DNA from 2 places in the Rhizobium sp. P1_E6 genome. Region 1 is predicted to be linked to the other one. Evidence: riboswitches for the same ligand, from Rfam matches in the RefSeq annotation. Region 1 holds a riboswitch; the other holds the start of a gene.
What was found. Region 1 has a riboswitch for thiamine pyrophosphate ahead of AC1D35_RS13710 (YkoF family thiamine/hydroxymethylpyrimidine-binding protein). Riboswitches for the same ligand answer to the same signal wherever they lie in the genome.
Positions count from the first base shown of each region.

Region 2: linked by a shared signal. The riboswitch ahead of thiM (hydroxyethylthiazole kinase) and the one ahead of AC1D35_RS13710 (YkoF family thiamine/hydroxymethylpyrimidine-binding protein) in region 1 are both predicted to bind thiamine pyrophosphate.

Region 1 covers NZ_JBFUBG010000021.1:128,772-140,796, forward strand. The annotation lists gene AC1D35_RS13685 (LysR family transcriptional regulator) at 1-652, opposite strand, end outside; gene AC1D35_RS13690 (metalloregulator ArsR/SmtB family transcription factor) at 726-1,067, opposite strand; gene AC1D35_RS13695 (SDR family oxidoreductase) at 1,169-1,939, opposite strand; gene soxR (redox-sensitive transcriptional activator SoxR) at 2,029-2,493, opposite strand; gene AC1D35_RS13705 (NAD(P)H-dependent oxidoreductase) at 2,575-3,150, shown strand; TPP riboswitch at 3,340-3,453, shown strand; gene AC1D35_RS13710 (YkoF family thiamine/hydroxymethylpyrimidine-binding protein) at 3,444-4,052, shown strand; gene AC1D35_RS13715 (ABC transporter permease) at 4,067-4,858, shown strand; gene AC1D35_RS13720 (ABC transporter ATP-binding protein) at 4,855-5,610, shown strand; gene AC1D35_RS13725 (ABC transporter substrate-binding protein) at 5,618-6,625, shown strand; gene AC1D35_RS13730 (acyltransferase family protein) at 6,690-7,901, shown strand; gene AC1D35_RS13735 (sugar transferase) at 8,067-8,804, shown strand; gene AC1D35_RS13740 (F0F1 ATP synthase subunit epsilon) at 9,081-9,488, opposite strand; gene AC1D35_RS13745 (hypothetical protein) at 9,488-9,727, opposite strand; gene atpD (F0F1 ATP synthase subunit beta) at 9,727-11,163, opposite strand; gene AC1D35_RS13755 (F0F1 ATP synthase subunit gamma) at 11,187-12,025, opposite strand, start outside.
Region 2 covers NZ_JBFUBG010000022.1:32,247-40,603, reverse strand. The annotation lists gene AC1D35_RS14030 (ABC transporter substrate-binding protein) at 1-487, opposite strand, end outside; gene AC1D35_RS14025 (glycoside hydrolase family 3 N-terminal domain-containing protein) at 532-1,554, opposite strand; gene AC1D35_RS14020 (GNAT family N-acetyltransferase) at 1,581-2,060, opposite strand; gene thiD (bifunctional hydroxymethylpyrimidine kinase/phosphomethylpyrimidine kinase) at 2,243-3,055, opposite strand; gene thiE (thiamine phosphate synthase) at 3,052-3,687, opposite strand; gene thiM (hydroxyethylthiazole kinase) at 3,684-4,484, opposite strand; TPP riboswitch at 4,536-4,634, opposite strand; gene AC1D35_RS14000 (aldehyde dehydrogenase (NADP(+))) at 4,838-6,361, opposite strand; gene AC1D35_RS13995 (DUF4139 domain-containing protein) at 6,586-8,357, shown strand, end outside.

The DNA.
Region 1 (12,025 bases):
GCGTCGGATGCACCGTCGCGCCGGCTTCCGTCAAATGTCGGTTAATGATGCGCCGGTTCTGCATGTCGGCCGTCAATAGGCAAAGTCGAAGATCGCCCACTTCACGCCATGTCACATCATCGCGATCCGAAAGTGGACTACCAGCGGCAGTGATGAGATTGTAGCGTTCGGCGTAAAGCGGCACCGAGGTAACGCGGCCAAGCGGCTCGTTTTCCAGATAGGTGATGCCAGCATCGATCTCGAGATTTTCGAGCATGCTCAGGACCTGCAGCGAGTTGCGCGAGACGATGGAGAAGGTGACGTCGGGATGCCGTTCCTGAAAGGGCGTAGTGATTCGCGACAGCATGGCGAGCGCTGTCGGAATTGAGGCGAGACGCAGATGACCGGAGAGACCCTTGCGGGCAGCACGCATTTCCTCGCGCATGGTGCGCGTATCGCCGACGATGCGCCGCGCCCATTCCAGCACACGCTGCCCTTCCGGGGTCAATCCCTGGAAACGGGAGCCACGCTGCACCAGCATGACGCCGAGCTGATCCTCGAGCTGGCGGATAGCGGCCGAAAGCGTCGGTTGGGAAACGCCGCATTCCTCCGCAGCACGACCGAAATGTTTCTCGTTGGCGAGTGCAATGAAGAATTCCAGCTTGTCGATCATCCGGCCTCCCTGCCGAATTCGGGATGAGGCCTATCTTTGCGGCTTGCCGGCCGCTTCGCAAGAGCTGGCGGGTTCAGTCCTTCTCGGCAACCGGAAAGAGACTGAAGAGTGATTCGAGAAAAGCCAGAATGCTCTCGTTGCCCATGCTGTAGTAGACGAGCCGCCCTTCGCGCCGCGTATTGACGAGGCCTTCGAGCCTCAGCCGCGCAAGCTGCTGAGACACCATAGCCTGCTGTATACCAAGGATATCCTCGATCTCCCCGACGGTCCTTTCCCCTTCCGACAGGATACAGAGAATGAGAAGTCGGGTCTGATGGGCTAAAGCCTTCAGGAGATCGCTTGCCTCGTGGGCTTTGTCAGCAAGCTTCTGCAAGTCCTGGCCGGTCATGCCCGGCTTCGGTTTAGGCAATGGCATTTGCTTATCGGAAGGAGGTAATAAGGTAGATCAGTACACTATCATATTCGCAGAAGCGAATTGGTCAAATGTGGCGAAATACCAAAAAAAGTCCAAGCAAATCAGCAAATAAGCTGGCCGCCATTGATCTCTAGAACTTGACCGGTGATGTAGCCGGAGAGCGACGGGGCAGCCAGGAAGAGATAGGCAGGCGCGCAATCTTCTGCTGTTCCGAGCCGTTGCAGCGGAATAGACTTCCGGGCCTGCTCCAGTTTCTCGCGAGATGAATAGCGTGCATGGAAATCGGTTTCGATCGTGCCGGGTGAGACACAATTGACTCTTATAGCGTCAGGCGCGAGTTCCCGCGCCAGCGCCTTCGAATAGGTCGCAACGAAAGCCTTCGATGCGGAATAGATTGCAGAACCAGGACTTCCGCCCGTCAGCGCCGAAATCGAAACCGTATTGACGATGGCGGCGCCCTGCGCCGCCCGCAACGCGGGAAGCAGCGCCCGCGTCAACTCCACCACCGACGTCTGGTTGAGTCTCACGATGGTCTCGTAATCGGCATCGGTGAGCTCTCCGGCCGGAAAGCGGCCATGCATGGTGCCGGCATTGTTGACCAGCACATGCACGGCGTCGAAGAACTCGAGCGCTTCCGCCGCAAACTTCGCCGCCCCGCCCGGATGCAGGAAATCCGCCGGCAACAGCAGGGCGCGGCGCTCCGATTCGGCCGTCAGAAGAAAATCCGGCAGTTCGCGTTCTCCATCACGACCTGTGTGGACGAGTACGCGCGCACCGCAATCCAGAAACTGGCGGGCAATTTCCAGGCCGATACCCCGACCAGCCCCCGTGACGACGACATTGCGGTTCTCGAACAGTTTGGGATGAAACACGAAGCCCTCCTCCTTGCGGGACCGGCCCCGCCGCTTGCGCTATCAGGGCCTAACATATGCGGCCATCAGCTAAAAGAAAGCCCGAAGGTCTAAGCACCCAGGTCCAGAAGCCGCGCGCCGGCGCCTTCCTTACCGAGAACGTCGAAGGGATTGCGCAGTGGACAGGCGTCGATAGAGAGGCAACCGCAGCCGATGCAACTCGTCAGATGATCACGCAGCAGGCTCAGTCGCTTGATACGAGCATCGAGATCATCTTTCCAGAGCGCCGACAGCCGCTGCCAGTCCTCGACTGTCGGCGTACGACTCTGCGGCAGCGTTTCGAAGGCAGTCTGAATTTCGGCAAGCGGGATGCCGACGCGTTGCGCCACCTTGATGATGCCGAGACGCCTAAGAACGTCGCGGCCGTAGCGGCGCTGGTTGCCGCGGGTGCGGATGCTGGAGATCAGCCCCTTCGTCTCGTAGAAATGCAGGGCAGAGACAGCAAGTCCGCTTCGCTCTGCCACCTCGCCCACCGTCAGGAGCCTGCTCAGGGAGAATGCCGAATTCTGCTGCATGGCCTATTGACCTCAATGTTAGTTGAGGTTTTATAGACTGCGCTCCAGAGGCCGTAAAGCCGACACGAGAAGGAGCAATGCATGCAGAAACCCATGAGGCTTGCCGTCATCTACGGCAGCACGCGTGAGGGACGCATCTGCGACAGGGTGGTGAAATGGCTCGAAAGAGAGCTGGCCCGCTTTCCGCAATTCGAGATCGACATTATCGATCCGCTGGCATTTTCATTGCCGCGAGAGCATGTACCACATCATCCGGAGGCAAGACGGCTTGCTGACAGACTCCATCAGGCCGATGGCTTCATCCTCGTCACACCGGAATATAACCACAGCTTCACCGCTTCCCTGAAATTCCTCATCGATCTCTTCGCTGAGCCCTGGCACGGCAAGCCGATCGCTTTCATCTGCTATGGCGGCGTCTCCGCCGGATTGCGCGCGGTCGAACAGCTCCGCCTCGTCTTTGCGGAGCTTCACGCAGTCACGATCTGCGATGCCGTCAGCTTCAGTTCCCCCTGGCGCCGTTTCGACAATGAAGGCCGGCTGCAGGATCCAGAGGATGCGTTGCGCCGGCTTTCCCGAATGATGGCCCTGTTGCAATGGTGGACTGAGGCGCTGATCGCTGCCCGCAGCGACACTCCTTATGCCGGCATCGCCGCCTGAGACAACGATATCCGATTCCGTTTCTGGCAGGTACGGAACCGGCTGGGCACCCGGACAGGACCTCCGTCCGGGTGTTCCCCTCCCCTGACACTTGACAGCTGCGTCCGAACTGCCATCGCCCTTTCCGACCGTGTAGCCGGATAGGAATTTTACGGTTGCGGTATCGCAGGCCCGGTGCTAGCTTCCGCCACAATTTCACGGGGGAGCTCCGAATTGCCGGGGCTGAGATGTGAGGCGCATGCCTCCGGACCCTTCAAAGCTGATCTGGGTAATGCCAGCGGAGCGAGGTCCAAATGTTTTCCGGCGCACAAGTGTCTCTATATCCGATGTCCGGCAATTTCGTCGGCATCATCCTTGAAGCGATCAAGGCTCTCGATCCCTATCGTGATCGTCTTCGCATCGAAACCGACGATATTTCCACACTGATGGTCGGCCCGCCCGACGTGCTGTTTGCCGCCATGCGCGACCTCTTCGTCTCTGCTGCCGCAAGCGGCGAGCATTGCGTATTGTCCGCCGCAATCTCGCGGGGCTGCCCCGGCGAACCGGATGATGCGATCTGTGGCGCCGGCCTGTCTTCCAGCCGATCCGAGCCGCTCGCCGAGCGAGTGGAAGCCGCGATTGCGGCGGTCAAGGACACCACAGAAACCGGCCAGCCAACGGCCGCCCAATTTTCTCTGTACGTTATGGGAACGGGCACCCATATGGACGAGATCTATGGCTGCATCGATTTTCTGAAGCGCTCGGGCACATTCGACCGCTCCAAGAATTTCTGCACCAAGCTGCGCGGCGATGCCGGCGCGATCTTCGCGACCATCCATGAAGCTTTCTATCGCTTCGGCGATCCCGAAGGCCATGTAACGCTGGATATCACGGTCTCCGCGAACAGCCCGAGCAAAGCCTGAGACGCCTGACGGCAATGACCCTAGCGAAACCGGATTCGACATTTGCGCCGCTGAGGCGGGCCTTGCCCGCCATTCTTGCTGTGGCCGCCTTCCTGGCTGTTTGGGAGCTCTATGTCGACTTCTCCGGCATCAAACCCTCCATTCTTCCCTCGCCTTCGCGCATACTCACGCAGGGCTGGGTGAACAGGCAGGCCCTGCTCGACAATACCTGGCCGACGCTCAGCGCAACACTCGGCGGTTTTGCCCTGTCGCTGGTCTTCGCCTTCGCCTCGTCCGTGCTGATGGATTTCGTGCCCTTCATGCGCCGCGCGCTGCTGCCGCTCTTCATCGTCAGCCAGACACTGCCGCTGGTGGCAATCGCGCCTTTGGTCGTGCTGTGGTTCGGCTTCGGGCTGCTGCCGAAACTCCTGCTCGTTGCCCTCGTCACCTTCTTTCCGCTGCTGGTCGCCCTGTTGCAGGGCTATGAATCGACAGACGGGGATATCGCCGAGCTTCTGAGTTCCATGAAGGCAAGCCGCTGGCGCATCTTCCGCCTGGCACGGCTTCCCTCCGCCATGCCCTTCTTCTTTGCCGGCCTTCGCATATCGATCACCTATGCGGTCGTCGGTGCGATCTTCGCCGAATATGCAGGCGCTGCCCGTGGCCTTGGGATCTACATTCTCAATGCCAAGAACAATTTCCGCCCCGATCTCGTGCTCGCCGCCGTTGTCGTCAGCGCCCTTCTGACACTTTGCCTCTTCGGCCTTGCGCTGGCGATCCAGCATCTCGTCATGCCTTGGCAATCCTCGGCGGAGAAACGCCGATGAGCGGTATGCTGCAGCTGAAGAACATCTCGAAGTCCTTCGATGGCATGGAAGTGCTGAAGGATATTTCTCTCCATATCGCCAGAGGCGAATTCGTCTCGATCGTCGGCCCCTCGGGTTCCGGCAAGTCGACGATCCTCAGGCTGCTGACGCAGGCGCTTCAAGCCGATAATGGTGACATTTTCTTCGACGGCACCCCGCTCGCGCAAGCCGCTCACGCCTTCGCCTTCATGCCCCAGCGCGATGCGTTGATGCCGTGGCGAAGCGTCATCGACAATGCAATCCTCGGCCTCGAAGTACATGGTATGCGCCGCAGCCAAGCGCGCGCCGCAGCCGCCCCCCTCTTTGAGCGCTTCGGCCTTGCCGGCTTCGAAAACCACTACCCCGCAGCTCTTTCAGGGGGCATGCGCCAGCGCGCCGCCCTGCTGCGCACCGTGATCCAGCGCCAGGACATGCTACTGCTCGACGAGCCCTTCGGCGCACTCGACGCACTGACCCGCACGCAGATGCAGGAATGGCTGCAGGGTATGTGGACGGATCACCGCTGGACAGCCCTTCTGATTACCCACGATGTGCGGGAAGCCGTCTTCCTGTCCGACCGCATCTATGTGCTTTCCGCTCGCCCCGCAACGGTAGTCAGGGAATTCGAGGTACCACTCGCGAGGCCGCGTACGCTTGCCGACCTTGGTTCCCCGACTGCTCAAGCGATCGAAACCGAAATTCTTCAAACACTGCTGCATCCGCAAAGAACCTGAGGAGGTCCTGATGCTTCTCACCCGCCGACAGACCCTTTTTGCCGCCATGGCCGCAAGCCTTGCCGGCCGCACCGCCTTCGCCCAATCCACCGCCAAAGCGCGCGTCGCACTCGACTGGACACCGAACACCAATCACATCGGCATCTATGTCGCCAAGGCGAAGGGTTTCTATGAGGCTGCCGGCCTCAACGTCGAAATCCTGCCTTATGCCGATACCAGCGCCGGCACGCTGGTCGCAAACGGTGTCGCCGATTTCGGTATCTGCGGAGAGATCGAGACTTTCACCCAGCGCGCCGCCGGTGCGGATGTGAAACTTGTCTACGCCGTGGTGCAGACGGAAACCGGCAGATTGATCTTCAAGGGCGGCCGCGACGACATCAAGAGCCCCCGGGATTTGGACGGCAAGACCTATGGCGGCTTCGGCGGCGCATGGGAGGAAGCGCTCGTCTCCTCGATGATCCGCAACGACGGCGGCAAGGGCACAATCCAGAACGTTACCCTCGGCACCTCGGCCTATGAGGCACTCGACAATGGCGCCGTGGATTTCACGCTGGAAATCTACACCTGGGAGGGCATTGCCGCCCAACTCGAGAACCGGCAGGTCGGCCGCTGGCGTTATAGCGATTACGGCATTCCCGACGAGCAGACGACCGCGATCGCTTCGAGCGATGCCTATCTTGCGGCCAATCCGAAAAACGCCCGCGCATTCGTCCAGGCGACGCTGAAGGGTTACGCCTATTCGGTCGAGAACCCGGACGAAGCCTGCGATCTCCTGATTGCCGGCAGCAATGGCGCACTGCTTAACACCGACCTTGTCAAGGCATCGCAGAAGGCCCTTGTCGAGGGGCATTTCCTTAAGGGCGAAAACGGCGCGATCGGCACCATCGATCCGGCCAAGGCGGAAGCGATCGGCACCTTCCTGTTCGATCATGGCATCCTCCTCGATGCCAACGGTACGGCACTGAAGGAAAAACCCGACTTTTCCGCCTACTACACCAACGATCTCCTCGGCTGAGGCGAGCCGCCCTTGCGGGCAGCAGCTTTCCGCTGCAAGGTCCCGCAAGGAGCGAGGGAGTGACATGCAGCAGCAGAACCGGGTGGCCGGGGCGGATTTCTTGCGCGCAGCCGCCTGCTTGCTCGTCCTCATCCATCATCTCATTTTGCGCATCGACCTCACCAAACTCGGCGAAGGATCGCGGCCGACGCTGACTGCCTTGCGCTTCGGCAATTTCGGCGTCGCCATCTTCTTCATTCTCAGCGGATTCCTGCTGGCCTTGCCGTTCTGGCGCGCCCTTGACGCCGGTGGTGCCATGCCCGACCTGCGCATCTATGCACTGCGTCGCGCGACCCGCATCGTACCCGGCTATTGGGTGGCTTTGACCGCGGGCTTCATCCTGAGCTTCACGCTGCTTGAATTTGCGCTGACACCGGAACTCCTTATGCGCTATGCCAGCGGTCTCTTCTTCATGAGCCAATGGCACTGGCGCACCTTCTTTCCTGTCGAAGGGAACGGCCCGCTCTGGTCCATATCCTTCGAAGCGACGAGCTATGTGCTGCTGCCGCTTGGCTTCCTCTGGCTTTTCGCCATCCCGGAAAAACGCCGATCGCCGCTCGTGACGCGCCTTGCCTGGCTCGGCATCATTGTCGCAGCACTGATCGGCCATGAAACCTTCCGTGCGCTTGCCCCTCCCAATGAGATTGACCGTGGCTGGCAGTATGGCATGCATGGCGGCGCGAAGGAGTGGATGCCCAACTACAATCCAATCGGCTTCTTCGCCGTTTTCGCACTCGGTTCACTCGCAGCCGGCATTCAGATCCTGCTGGCGCGAAAGCGTCGGATCTGGTTCGACATTATTGCATTTGCCTGCCTTGTTGCAGCCGGCTTCCAGCTACCGCTTTCGACAGGCGGACCTTGGGAAGCCTATGGATGGCTCGGAATCCCCTATGCCTTTCCGCTTTTTCCGGTTCTGATCGCTGTCGCCCTTGTGTCGCTCTCACGCTCCGTGCTGCTTGCGGCACTGCTGGACAATGCCTTCATGCGTTTTGCTGCAACCATCTCCTTCGGCATCTATATCTGGCAGGACATCGTGCTGACTTCGATGCAGACGATCTCTCCGGCCATATTCGGGATCGGGAAAGACGATCCGTTACGGGATTGGTTTATCGGCTGCACCTTTGCGACGGTGATCATTTTTCCTATAGCAAGCCTCAGCTATTTCCTTCTCGAGCGGCCGGCAATACGACGCGCCGCACGCATAACGCGCAAGAATTCAGCCATTAACGCAATATAGTTAATTCGAAGCCAGCCAAAATATCCGGGACATATTTCGAAATACTCCCAAATTTGGCCCCGTTAGGGTTACGAAAACATTAAGCAAGCGGGTGACAAATCGATCCTGTCCATGTATTTGTGCCGGCGCGATGCAATATGAGAGTATTCCCACGGACGTTGCTTAATGAACGTGTTTACTTCAAACAAGCTTCAAGAGACGGTTTTCTCTGCAAAAACAGTGAAGATGAAGGCTCTAGAGGCAGCGAATTCCAATATTCGCCAGCCCGACAGCTTTGTCTCGTTGGATGGGCGAAACCGGCTTCAGCTTGGTTTGAAAAGAGCTTTCGACATTTTCGGGGCAACCAGCGCCCTAGTCATCCTGTTTCCGGTTCTTCTGACCATTGCGCTTCTCATCGTGATCGATGACGGCGGACCGATATTTTTCCGGCAGATTCGCTGGGGCCTGAAGGGCAGCAAGATCACCGTCTACAAGTTCCGCTCCATGCGGACGGACCTCTGCGATCCGACCGGCATCGAACAGACCGTCAAGGGCGATCGGCGCGTAACGCGGATCGGCGCCTTCCTGCGCAAGACCAATATCGACGAGCTTCCCCAGCTTCTCAACGTTATCAAGGGCGATATGTCGCTCGTCGGGCCCCGATGCCATGCCATCAACATGCGCGCAGCCGGCATGCTCTACGAAGAGCTGGTGCCCGAATATCATTACCGCCATCTGATGCGGCCGGGCATTACCGGCCTTGCCCAGACGCGCGGCTGGCGCGGCCCGACAGAGCGCCCGACAAAGGCACGCGCCCGCATCGCCAGCGATATCTATTACATCAGAAATTTCAGCCTCTGGCTGGATATGAAGATCCTGTTCGGCACACTGCTGTCCGAACTGCGCGGTGGCACCGGCTTCTGAAAAGCCACTTCAAGTGACTTCCAGGACGTGCGGCGAAAGCCACCTCTTTTCGTTTCAATGTCCGGTATGATACCCGCAGCCTTCGCAGCGATGAATAAAGCCGGACTGGCATCAAAGAAGCCTTCCAGGGTGTCGCTCGGCACTTCTATGCGGCTACCCCTGCAAACGATGACGTATGATGAACGGCGCTGCGCCTGCCGCAGGGTGCGGCTTGCCAAAGAAAAAGCGGCCTTGAAAGGCCGTTTTTCTCACTCTGTCAGTCTTTGACTGAGCCGATCAGTCCTGCTGGACGACGCCACGCAGGTGGGTCAGTTCCATGATGAAGTGCTCGAGCTTGGACTTATGCTCGTGATGCTCGGTATCTTCGAGCTCTTTCTTCGCAGCTTCGATACGGCGGGTCAGTTCGTCCTTGTTGAGTTCTTCGACGCGAACAGCAGACTCGGCAAGCAGCGTGCAGCCGGTCGGCAGGATGTCGGCAAAACCGCCAAACACGACGTAGTCCTGCTTGGAGCCGGAAGCGGAACGTACGCTCACGATGCCCGGCTTGATGGTCGTCATCGTCGGAGCATGATTGGCCATGACCGTCATCTCGCCTTCGGTCGCAGGAATGACGACCTCGGTCACCATTTCCGACAACAGCAGACGCTCCGGCGAAACGAGCTCAAAGTTGAAATTGTCAGCCATCAGTGACTTACCTTCTCGGCTATGGCTTTCGCATCTTGCAATTTGGTCCCGCAGAACGGGCAGTGCATTATCGCTTGGTCGAGATATCCGAGGCCTTCCTCGGTCTGCGCCAACCCCACCACCATCATCGTCACGCCGTTATCGGCACGGTATATGGTCGGCACTGCAGGTTCAGGGAGTTCCGCCACGACCCCTTTGAGGGAGTCGCAGCAGAATATCTCGTCCTGAGCATCGCTCATCAGGCAGCTGCGAGCTTCTTGGCTTTCTCGACAGCTTCATCGATCGAGCCAACCATGTAGAAGGCAGCCTCCGGCAGGTGGTCATACTCGCCGTTGACGAGACCCTTGAAGCCCTTGATCGTGTCTTCGAGAGCAACGAGCTTGCCCGGCGAGCCGGTGAAGACTTCGGCAACGAAGAACGGCTGCGACAGGAAGCGTTCAATCTTGCGGGCGCGGGCAACAGCGATCTTGTCCTCTTCGGACAGTTCGTCCATGCCCAGGATGGCGATGATGTCCTGCAGGGCCTTGTAGCGCTGGAGGGTCGACTGAACCTTACGGGCAATTTCGTAATGTTCGTCGCCGACGACCAGCGGATCGAGCATGCGCGAGGTGGAGTCGAGCGGGTCGACAGCCGGGTAGATGCCCTTTTCGGCGATAGAACGCGACAGAACCGTCGTTGCGTCCAAGTGGGCGAACGAGGTTGCCGGTGCCGGGTCGGTCAAGTCGTCGGCCGGAACGTAAATGGCCTGAACCGAGGTGATCGAGCCGGTCGTCGTCGTGGTGATGCGTTCCTGCATCTGACCCATGTCCGTTGCAAGCGTCGGCTGATAGCCGACGGCCGAAGGAATACGGCCGAGCAGAGCCGACACTTCCGAACCTGCCTGCGTGAAGCGGAAGATATTGTCGACGAAGAACAGAACGTCCTGACCCTGGTCGCGGAAGTGTTCGGCAACCGTCAGACCAGTCAGAGCGACGCGAGCGCGGGCGCCCGGCGGTTCGTTCATCTGGCCATAAACCAGCGCAGCCTTGGAGCCTTCGCCGCCGCCATGCTTGTTGACGTTCGATTCGATCATTTCGTGGTAGAGGTCGTTGCCCTCGCGGGTACGTTCACCGACACCTGCGAAAACCGAGTAACCACCATGCGCCTTGGCGACGTTGTTGATCAGTTCCATGATCAGAACGGTCTTGCCGACGCCTGCGCCGCCAAAGAGGCCGATCTTGCCGCCGCGTGCGTAAGGCGCGAGAAGATCGACGACCTTGATGCCGGTGACGAGGATCTGTGCTTCCGTGGACTGCTCCACATAGGCCGGTGCGTCCTGGTGGATGGAACGCTTGTGTGCGGTAACCAGCGGACCAGCTTCGTCGACCGGCTCGCCGATGACGTTCATGATGCGGCCGAGCGTCTCGTTACCCACCGGAACCATGATCGGAGCACCGGTATCGGTGACTACCTGGCCGCGGACGAGACCTTCGGACGAGTCCATCGCAATGGTACGAACTTCGTTTTCGCCGAGGTGCTGGGCAACTTCGAGAACCAGACGGTTGCCGTTGTTGCTCGTTTCCAGCGCGTTCAGGATCTTCGGCAGATCGCCTTCGAAAGCAACGTCAACGACGGCGCCGATAACCTGTGTGACTCTGCCGACAGAGCCGGTCTTGGGGGTAGCTGCCTCAGCCATTTTCTGACCCTCTTTTCCTAACCTCAGAGCGCTTCCGCGCCCGAAATGATTTCAATGAGTTCCTTGGTGATCTGCGCCTGACGCTGACGGTTGTAGCTCAGCGTCAGCTTATTGATCATCTCACCAGCATTGCGCGTCGCGTTATCCATCGCGCTCATCTTGGCGCCCATTTCACCCGCGACGTTCTCAAGGAGAGCACGGAAGATCTGGACAGAGATATTGCGCGGGATCAGATCGTCGAGGATCGACGCCGGATCCGGCTCGTATTCGTATACAGCGCCAGCATGTTCTGCGTCCTCGGCGACAACCTCAGGGGCCTTGGCCGGAATGAGCTGCTGTGCGGTCGGAATCTGCGAGATGACCGACTTGAACTCGGAATAGAACAACGTGCAGACGTCGAATTCGCCGGCTTCGAACATCTCGATGATGCGCTTGCCGATCTGGTCTGCGTTCTCGAAGCCGACGCGCTTCACATCGCGCAGTTCCTTGCGCTCGATGATCAGCGAAGCGTATTCGCGACGCAGAATGTCGTAACCCTTCTTGCCGACGGTGAAGATCTTTACCGTCTTGCCCTCAGCGGTCAGCTTGCGGACGTGATCGCGCGCAAAACGCGCGATCTGCGAGTTGAAGCCACCGCAAAGACCGCGCTCCGCGGTGCAGACGACGAGCAGATGGACCTGGTCCTTGCCGGTGCCGGTCATAAGCGCCGGCGCACCGTCTGCATCGGTAACGGCCTTGGCGATGTTCGCCAGAACCGCACCCATGCGCTGCGAATAGGGCCTGGCGGCCTCGGCCGCCTCCTGCGCACGCCGAAGCTTCGCCGCGGCGACCATTTTCATCGCCTTGGTGATCTTCTGCGTCG
Region 2 (8,357 bases), on a different contig from region 1:
CAGGCACGATCGGCAACTGCGACAGCTGTTCGGCGGCAAGCGAGCTCGGATTGGCGAGCGTGAAGCGCACCGTCTGGGCATCGACGGCCTGCACGTCGGTAATGAAGCTCCAGATGCTGACGAAGTCGAGCGCCGGGAATTTCTTCAGATAGTCGTAGGTGAACTTGACATCGGCAGAGGTCAGCGGCTTGCCGTCCGACCACTTCAGGTTCGGGCGCAGCTTGAAGTCGATGCTCTTAAGGTCGTCGGAGAGCTTGAAGCTCTCGGCCAGGCGATAGACCGGCTTGTTGCTGTCGAAGCGGTTGAAGACGACCAGCGGCTCGTAGATGAAGTCGAGGGTCGACTGGCGCGACGAGGTCTGGTTGAACGGGTTGAAGTTGCGCACCCAGGTCGTGGCCGGCTCGATATTGGCCGTCAGGATGGTCTGCGCCATGGCCGAGCCTGACAGCATGGTCAGGGCCGCGGCCGCCAGGATATATTTCTTCATGTCAAATTCCCCTTTTCTTATGCGATGAAAAATGGCGGCGCCGGTCAGGAGGCCAGTGCGCTTGCAAACATGGCTTCGACTTCCGCCTGGGCAGCGCGATAGTCGATCTTGAGAGTGCCGAGACGGGCCTTCCCCGCGGCAATACGCTTCTGTGCGGCTTCGGTCAGCGGGCGCGCGCCCTTGGCGGCGGCTTCGCTTTCCCTAACATCGCCATGGCTGTGCAGCGCGATGTCGAAACCGGCATCGAGAACCTGGGCGACGCGTTCCGGCAGGGTGCCCTGCAGCGACTCCATGAAGATGCAGTCGGAGATCAGCACGCCGTCATAGCCCATGTCGTTGCGGATCACGTCATGCATGATCGGCGAGATGGAGGCCGGAAGCTCCGCATCGTAAGCGGAGTAGACGACGTGGGCGACCATCGCCCAGGGCGTGTCCTTCAGCGCCACGAAGGGCTTGAAATCGGTGGCGACAAGCGTCTCGCGCGAGGCATCCACGACAGGACGCTCCTTGTGAGAATCGAGCGTCGCGCGGCCATGACCCGGAATGTGCTTCATAACAGGCATATTGCCGGTTTCGAGCAGACCATCCACCACTTCGCGGCCGAGCGCGGCGATGAAATCCGGATCCGAACCGAAGGAGCGGGCGCCGATGACAGCGCTCGTCGTCTCGAACACGAGGTCGAGAACGGGCGAGCAGCCGCTCGACAGGCCGAGTTCGCTCATCATCGCGCCCATGGCCTGGGTGGAAAGGCGCAGCGCCTGCTTGCCGAGCTCGAGATCATGGCGGGCAAGCTCGGCGAACTGGCCGAAGCTGCGGAAGAGCGGCCAGGGGCCGGCATCCATATGCTGCACGCGGCCACCTTCCTGGTCGGTGAAGACGGGCGCATCGTTGCGGCCCACGGCCTCGCGGAAACGGTCAATCAGGATCTTTGCCTGTTCCGGATCCCGCAGGTTGCGGCGGCCGACGAAGAGGCCGAGCGGATTGGTTTCACGGAAGAGGGCGAATTCGTCGTCCGAAAGCGTCGGATTGGGAAGGCCGACGAAGAGAGCGAGCGGGGTCGAGGACACTATTTAAAAACTCCGGTATCAGATGGTCATTTCGGCTGGCTTCGCAGCATGCCTTCGTAAATGCCCTTGTCGGGGGCGGGAATTTCGACCGCGCCTGCGGTCTTGACGTAGAAATCGACGGGGCCGGCATCGCCAATGAAGGCATAGGCATGGCCAAGCGTCTTCAGGTTTTGCAGGCAAGCGGAAAAGAGGGCGAGGCCGATGCCCTTGCCGCGCGCTGCGGGATCGACGCCGGTAGGGCCGAAGAAGCCGCGGGCGGTCGTGTCATAGCAGGCAACGCCGAGAAGCTTGCCGTTCTCGACGGCGACAAGACAGGCGACGGGCTGGCGGGAAAATGCGACGGCGACTTCACTCGCCCAGTTCTCGCTGAAATGCTCGCGCACCCAGCCGACGACGACGTGAAGTTCCGGCGGCAAAGCCGGACGGATTGTGATGCCGACGGCATCGGCTTTTTCTTTCAGTTCGGCGAGCTTCGTGGAATATAAGCTCACAAGCAGGTCTGACACCCGAATTCCTCCAGATATTCCGTTATTGCGGAATTTATCCCCTTTTAATGTCATAGCTTTGGATATCTGGGCGACCTTGTCAACAGGCTTTTTACCGGGCAGGCCTGGTTCAACGCAGGGTAGGCAAAAGAAAACGGCCCGGTTTGACCGGGCCGTCTGCAATCCTCGAATTGTGATCCGGCTCAGAGGCCGGCGTCTTTCCACAGGGCGTGGAAATGCTGCACAGGCCCATGGCCGGAACCAACCATCAATTCGCCTGCGGCAGCGACCGCTTGCGCAAGATAGGTCTTGGCAGTTGCCACGGCCATTTGCGGCAAAGCGCCCTTCGCGAGCTCGGCGGCAAGCGCGCTGGAAAGGGTACAGCCCGTGCCATGCGTGTTCTTCGTTGGCACGCGCTTGGCCTCGAACCAGTGAAGACCTGAAGCGGTCGATAACACGTCCGGGCTCTCGTCGCTGTCGAGATGCCCGCCCTTCACCAGCACGGCGGCGGGGCCGAGCGCACGCAGGCGCTCAGCCTGTGATGCCATCTGCTCGCGGTTTTCGGCAACCTCTTCGTGCAGCAGTGCGGCAGCTTCCGGCAGGTTGGGGGTGAGCAGCGTCGCAAGCGGCAGCAGATGCCGCGTCAGCGCATCGACGGCCTGCGGGTCGAGAAGTGCTGCTCCGCCTTTGGCGATCATGACGGGATCGACAACGATGGGGATGCCGCGATGCGGCGCAAGTGCCTCGGCAACCGCTTCGGCAATGCCGGCATTGGCGATCATGCCGATCTTGACCGCGTCGACGCGCACATCGGCAAAGACCGCCTTGATCTGCTGGGCGACGAAGTGCGGCGGCACGAGATGCACGCCGGTCACACCCTGCGTGTTCTGTGCCGTCAATGCCGTCAGCGCCGCCATGCCATAGACGCCGCGAGCGGAGAAGGCTTTGAGATCGGCCTGGATGCCGGCGCCACCGGAGGGATCGGAACCGGCGATGGATAGCACATTGCGGATCATCGGCTGACCTTTCGGATTTCCTCTGCGATGCGGAGTGTCGCGGCCATCGGATCCGGGGTGCCGCAGACCGCCGAGACGACGGCAAGCCCATCAGCACCTGCCGCAAAGACAGACGCGACATGCTCGCTCTTCAGGCCGCCAATCGCAACCGTTGGAACGGGCGCGACTTTCACCAGATTCGCCAGCCCGTCGAAACCGATCGGCTGCTTGTGGTCACTCTTGGTGGGTGTTGYAAAGACCGGTCCGATGCCGGCGTAATCGACGACAGCAGGGTCGATTGCCGCAGCCAGCGCCTCCGTCTCAACCGACAGGCCGAGAATCATGTTCGGACCGATTTTCGCGCGTGCGGCAGCAGGTCCCATATCGTCCTGGCCAATATGCAACCCGTCGGCGCCGATCGCGAGGGCAGCTTCCACATCGTCATTGATAACAAGCAAAGCGCCGGTACCCCTCAAAACGTCTCTCAGCGCAAGGCCGGTTTCCACCATCCGCGCCGTTCCGCCGTGTTTGTCGCGCAACTGCACAATGGTTGCACCGCCTACGACGGCAAGCCGCGCCGTCTCGATCATGCCGATGCCGGCGCAGAGATCCGGATCGAGGACCAGATAGAGGGAGAGATCGAAGCGTTTCATGCCGCGCTGATCCTGACCTTCGCATCCAATGCTGCACCATCGAGCGCGGCGAGCGCATCGAGGAAGCGCCAGGAGAAAGAGCCGGGTCCGCTCGCATTTTTCGCCGCCTCTTCGCCGGCAACCGCAAAGGTGGCAAGTGCTGCAACGGCAGCAGCGAAGGGGTCGCCGGGGATGGCGGCCGCGAAGGCGCCGGTCAGGCAGGTCAACGAGCAGCCGAGCGCGGTCACCTGCGGCATCAGCGACGAACCACCCTCGATGCGCAGCGCCTGTGCGCCATCAGTCACGAAATCCACGACACCGGTGACGGCGACGACTGCGCCATGCCGTTCGGCCAGCCGCTGCGCAGATGCTTCGGCCTGTTCTACCGGGTCACGGCTGTCGACGCCTTGGCCGCGGCTTTCGCCGCCGGCAAGTGCAATGATCTCGGAGGCATTGCCGCGGATGATCGTCGGGCGAAGGGCCAGGAGATCGGCAACCGCCTTGCGGCGGAAGGACGTTGCGTAATGGGCGACCGGATCGAGGACCCACGGCTTGCCGCCTCCATTCGCGGCCGTTGCCGCCGCATGCATGCCGTCGATCCATTGGGGGGAGAGCGTGCCGATGTTGACGGTCAAAGCCCCGGCAATCGCGGCAAATTCCCCCGCCTCCTCGGCCGCATGAACCATGGCAGGCGACGCGCCGGCCGCGAGCACCACATTGGCGGCGATGTTCATGGCGACATAATTGGTGATGCACTGCACGAGCGGCGGCTTGGCGCGCATCTCCGTCAACAGAGCTCCGGGTGTCTTGTTCTCCATAGTACCCCTTTCAGGCGGGGCAGGCGCGGGAACGATCATGCAATGAAGCAGACTGCGACCCGAGCGACTCCCTCCGCCGGCATTATCCGGTTCAGGTTCGAAGGGTGCTTCTCAGCCCGTTCTTGCAAACGGGCGCCCCTGTCTCTCAACGGTAATCTTTCTTGCAGAGAATGATGCCGATGTCACTGGCAAAATGACGGTTTTGCCAAAGAGGATCCTCGCTTGGTACCGCCGCGCCGGCTGGAGTCATCAGTCAAGCTGATGTCTGCTTCCAGCCGGTGCGGGAGCTTGCCAATCTCTTCGGTGGCCTCCTTGGAGACTCCGCCGTTTGAACGCTGACAAGCTCCGATCGATCAACGCAACGGTGTCGGAAGCAGGTTCACCGTAAAGTCCTGATACGAAACCGGCCGCAGGAACCTGTAGATCGCCAGCGTCCCGACCGAGGTCGATCTGCCATCGGCTGTTGCCGGGTAGGGGCCGCCATGCACCATGGCGGGCGATACCTCGACGCCGGTTCCGAAGCCGTTCACGAGCAGTCGTCCGGCAAGCATCTCCAGCCTGGGAACGAGGCGCTTTGCGTCCGGCTCGTCTTCGCTCGTGATGTGGAGGGCTACGGTCAGCTGGCCTTCCAGGCCGTCAAGCACCCGCTCGAGTTCGGCGAGATCGCGGCAGCGCACGATGAGCCCGGCGGCGCCGAAGACCTCGTCCTGAAGCTCGTGATGGGCGAGGAATGCCGCAGCCGTCGTCTCGAAGAGTGCAGCGGTACCTTCGAATTCGCTGCCCGGCTTGCCATTGGCAACGAGACGGACTTCGGGATGCTTTTCCAGCCGGGCGACGCCATTGCAGAATGCCTTGGCGATGGAGCCCGTCAGCATGGTCTGCGCGCCGACATCAGGCAGAAGCTCCCGCGTCTTGGCGATAAAAGTGTCCAGACCTTCACTGTCGACGGCGAGAATGAGGCCGGGATTGGTGCAGAATTGTCCGGCGCCCAGAACCAGCGAGCTGACAAAAGCCGTTGCAATCTCTGTCGCGCGGCTTTTCAGGGCATCGGGGAAGAAGATGACCGGGTTGATGCTGCTCATTTCGGCATAGACCGGGATCGGCTGCTTGCGCTCGGAAGAGATCTTCATCAGTGCCGTGCCGCCGCGGCGCGAGCCTGTGAAACCGACTGCTCGAATTCGGGCATCGGCGACGAGCTTCTGTCCGACCTCGAAGCCGGTGTCAAAGAGAAGCGCGAAGGTGCCCGCATGCAGCCCGGCCTTGGCGACGGCCCGCTGAACGGCGCGACCGACCAGTTCCGACGTGCCCGGATGCGCCGAATGCGCCTTGACGACGACGGGGCATCCTGCTGCGAGCGCAGAGGCCGTGTCACCGCCGGCCACCGAGAAGGCGAGCGGAAAGTTTGATGCGCCGAAAACCGCAACGGGGCCGAGGGGAACGTTGCGCAGGCGCAGATCGGGCTTCGGAACGGGCTTGCGGGAGGGATCCGCGCCGTCAAAACGAAGTTCCTGGAATCGGCCTTCGCGAACCTCTTTCGCAAACAGCCGAAGCTGTCCGATCGTGCGGCCGCGCTCACCCTCGATCCGTCCGCGTGGAAGTCCGGTTTCCGCCATTGCACGCACGATCAACTCATCGCCGATCGCCTCGATCTCGCTGGCGATTGTTTCAAGAAAATCGGCCCGCGTTTCCAGATCTGTTTCCCGGTAGGAGGCGAACGCCTCCCATGCAAACCTGGTTGCCTCCTCGACGTCTTCCGCGGTGGCGCCACCGAAAGAGACGGGCAGTGCCGCTCCGGTGGCCGCCTCGACGCCGTAGAGCTCCCCGCGAGTGCCGCGTTTCTCCGATCCCGCGACGAGCAGGCTTCCATTGATAGTCATGATGGATTTCCTTTCAAACAGACTCGGCAGCTATATAGGCGTTCGCTTTCTCATTTTCACGACATCTTTCCCCGATATCGCATCGAAGATGGAGGTTCCCGACAGAGACGTCGTCGTGTCGGCGAATGGGCCATAGGGACAACGCGCGCAAAAGCGGTTGCGTGTCGAAATGCCGCCCCTTTTTTACGTTCATCCTCTGGTGGAATTTATATCGAGGGGGTCACATGAAATACGCATCCACCATCTGTGCGGCGCTTACCGCAATACTGCTCTCCACAACCGCATTCGCGCAAACCGGGACTATCAAGTCTATCAGGCTGTCCTCAGGAGGCGTTGCCGAATATGTGCGCAGTCTTAATGTCGGGGACGACGGCAACGCTGTCGTCGATGTGCCGACAGACCAGATGGATGACTTTCTGAAGACCCTCGTTGTCTCGGGGCCGGCTCCCGTAAAGGGATTGTCGACCACCGGGCCGGGCATGGTCGATGAAACATTCAAGGTGCTGCCGATCAAACGGAAGGATCTGGATTCGGCTGCTGCTGTGCTGCGGGCTCTCAGAGGCGCGCCTGTCTCTGCGAACGGGGTGAAGGGTCGCATCGTCGGGGTAGAGCCCGCCACTGAAAAGCAGCGCGCGCGGCTGATCGTGATGCTTGACCGCGGCGCCTTCGACGTTGCCGAGATCGGTGGCGCCATGGCCTACAAACTCGATAATCCCAAAGATGCCGAGATGGTTGCTCGGGCAGTGGAACTGCTGTCGAGCGATGGAGTGCAGGGGACGCGTGCAGTCACCATTTCGCTCAATGGCAAGGCGTCGGCGGCCGTGGACATTTCCTATGTCGTCGCAGCCCCGCTCTGGAAGCCGTCCTATCGGATCATTGTCGACGCCAAGGGCAAAGCGCGGTTGCAAGCATGGGCAGTTCTGGAGAATGCCTCTGGCGAAGACTGGAAAGGGGTTTCAATATCTCTGACGTCAGGCAAGCCAGTGACGCTTCGCCAGAGGCTGTACGCCAGAACATGGCCATCACGCCCTGAGGCGGAGGCCGCATATCTTGACGTCGCGAGCGCCAAACGGGGGATGGTCGCGGGTGCGTTGCTGAACGAGCCCGCTGCGGAGGCTCCTGCTCCCGTTATTGCCGCTCCGGCCGCTACCATTGCTGCCGCCGCCGACGAGGGCGATGTGGTCGCAAACTTCGATCTTCCCGGCGCATACGACCTCAAGAACGGTGAGACGATTTCCGTGCCGATCCTCGATCGCGAGATCGGCGCGGAGTTCGTCGCTCTCTATCGCGATGGCGCCCAACATCCGGATGCGGCGCTGATGCTGACGAACGACACGGGTACCTCGCTGCCGCCGGCGGTCGCCGCGGTCTATGACGAAAAAGGGCGCTATGTTGGCGATGCGCGCATAGGCAACGTCAAGCCGGGCGGAGTTGAAAAGGCGACGTTTGCGGCTGATCAGAAGATCGAGCAGGAAATGGCCATCACCAACTCCAGTTCCTTCCGGACAGTTGTCGTCAAGGACGGTTATCTCGACGCAACATTGGAGCGTCGCGTGCGAAAGACCTTCACCGCCTGGGGCGCAGACACTGACAGGAAGTTCGTTGCGGAAGATCCAGGCATGCCAGGGTGGGAACTCGTTCTGTCCGAGGGGGTGGAGGAAACACCGCAGGGCGCGCGGGCGACTGTCGTGGTGCCCGCCGGAAAGAAGGTTTCGACTTCAATCGAATGGCGCATGGTAGAGAGCGAAACGCAGGCGATTGCCGATATCGACGACGCGGTGATCCTGCAATGGCTCGATGAGGGGCCGTCCCCGGAGATCGCCGAGAAGCTTCGCGGGCTCGTGACGGCGAGGACGGCCCAGAAGGAGGCGGAGAGAGATCTGTCGGCGGTGATGCAGGCGATCGAGGATGCAACTTCGGAATCCTCACGGATTTCAGGCATGCTTGCCTCCGTAGGCGACACACCGCTCAAGCAGCAGTTCCTTGAGGATCTGAC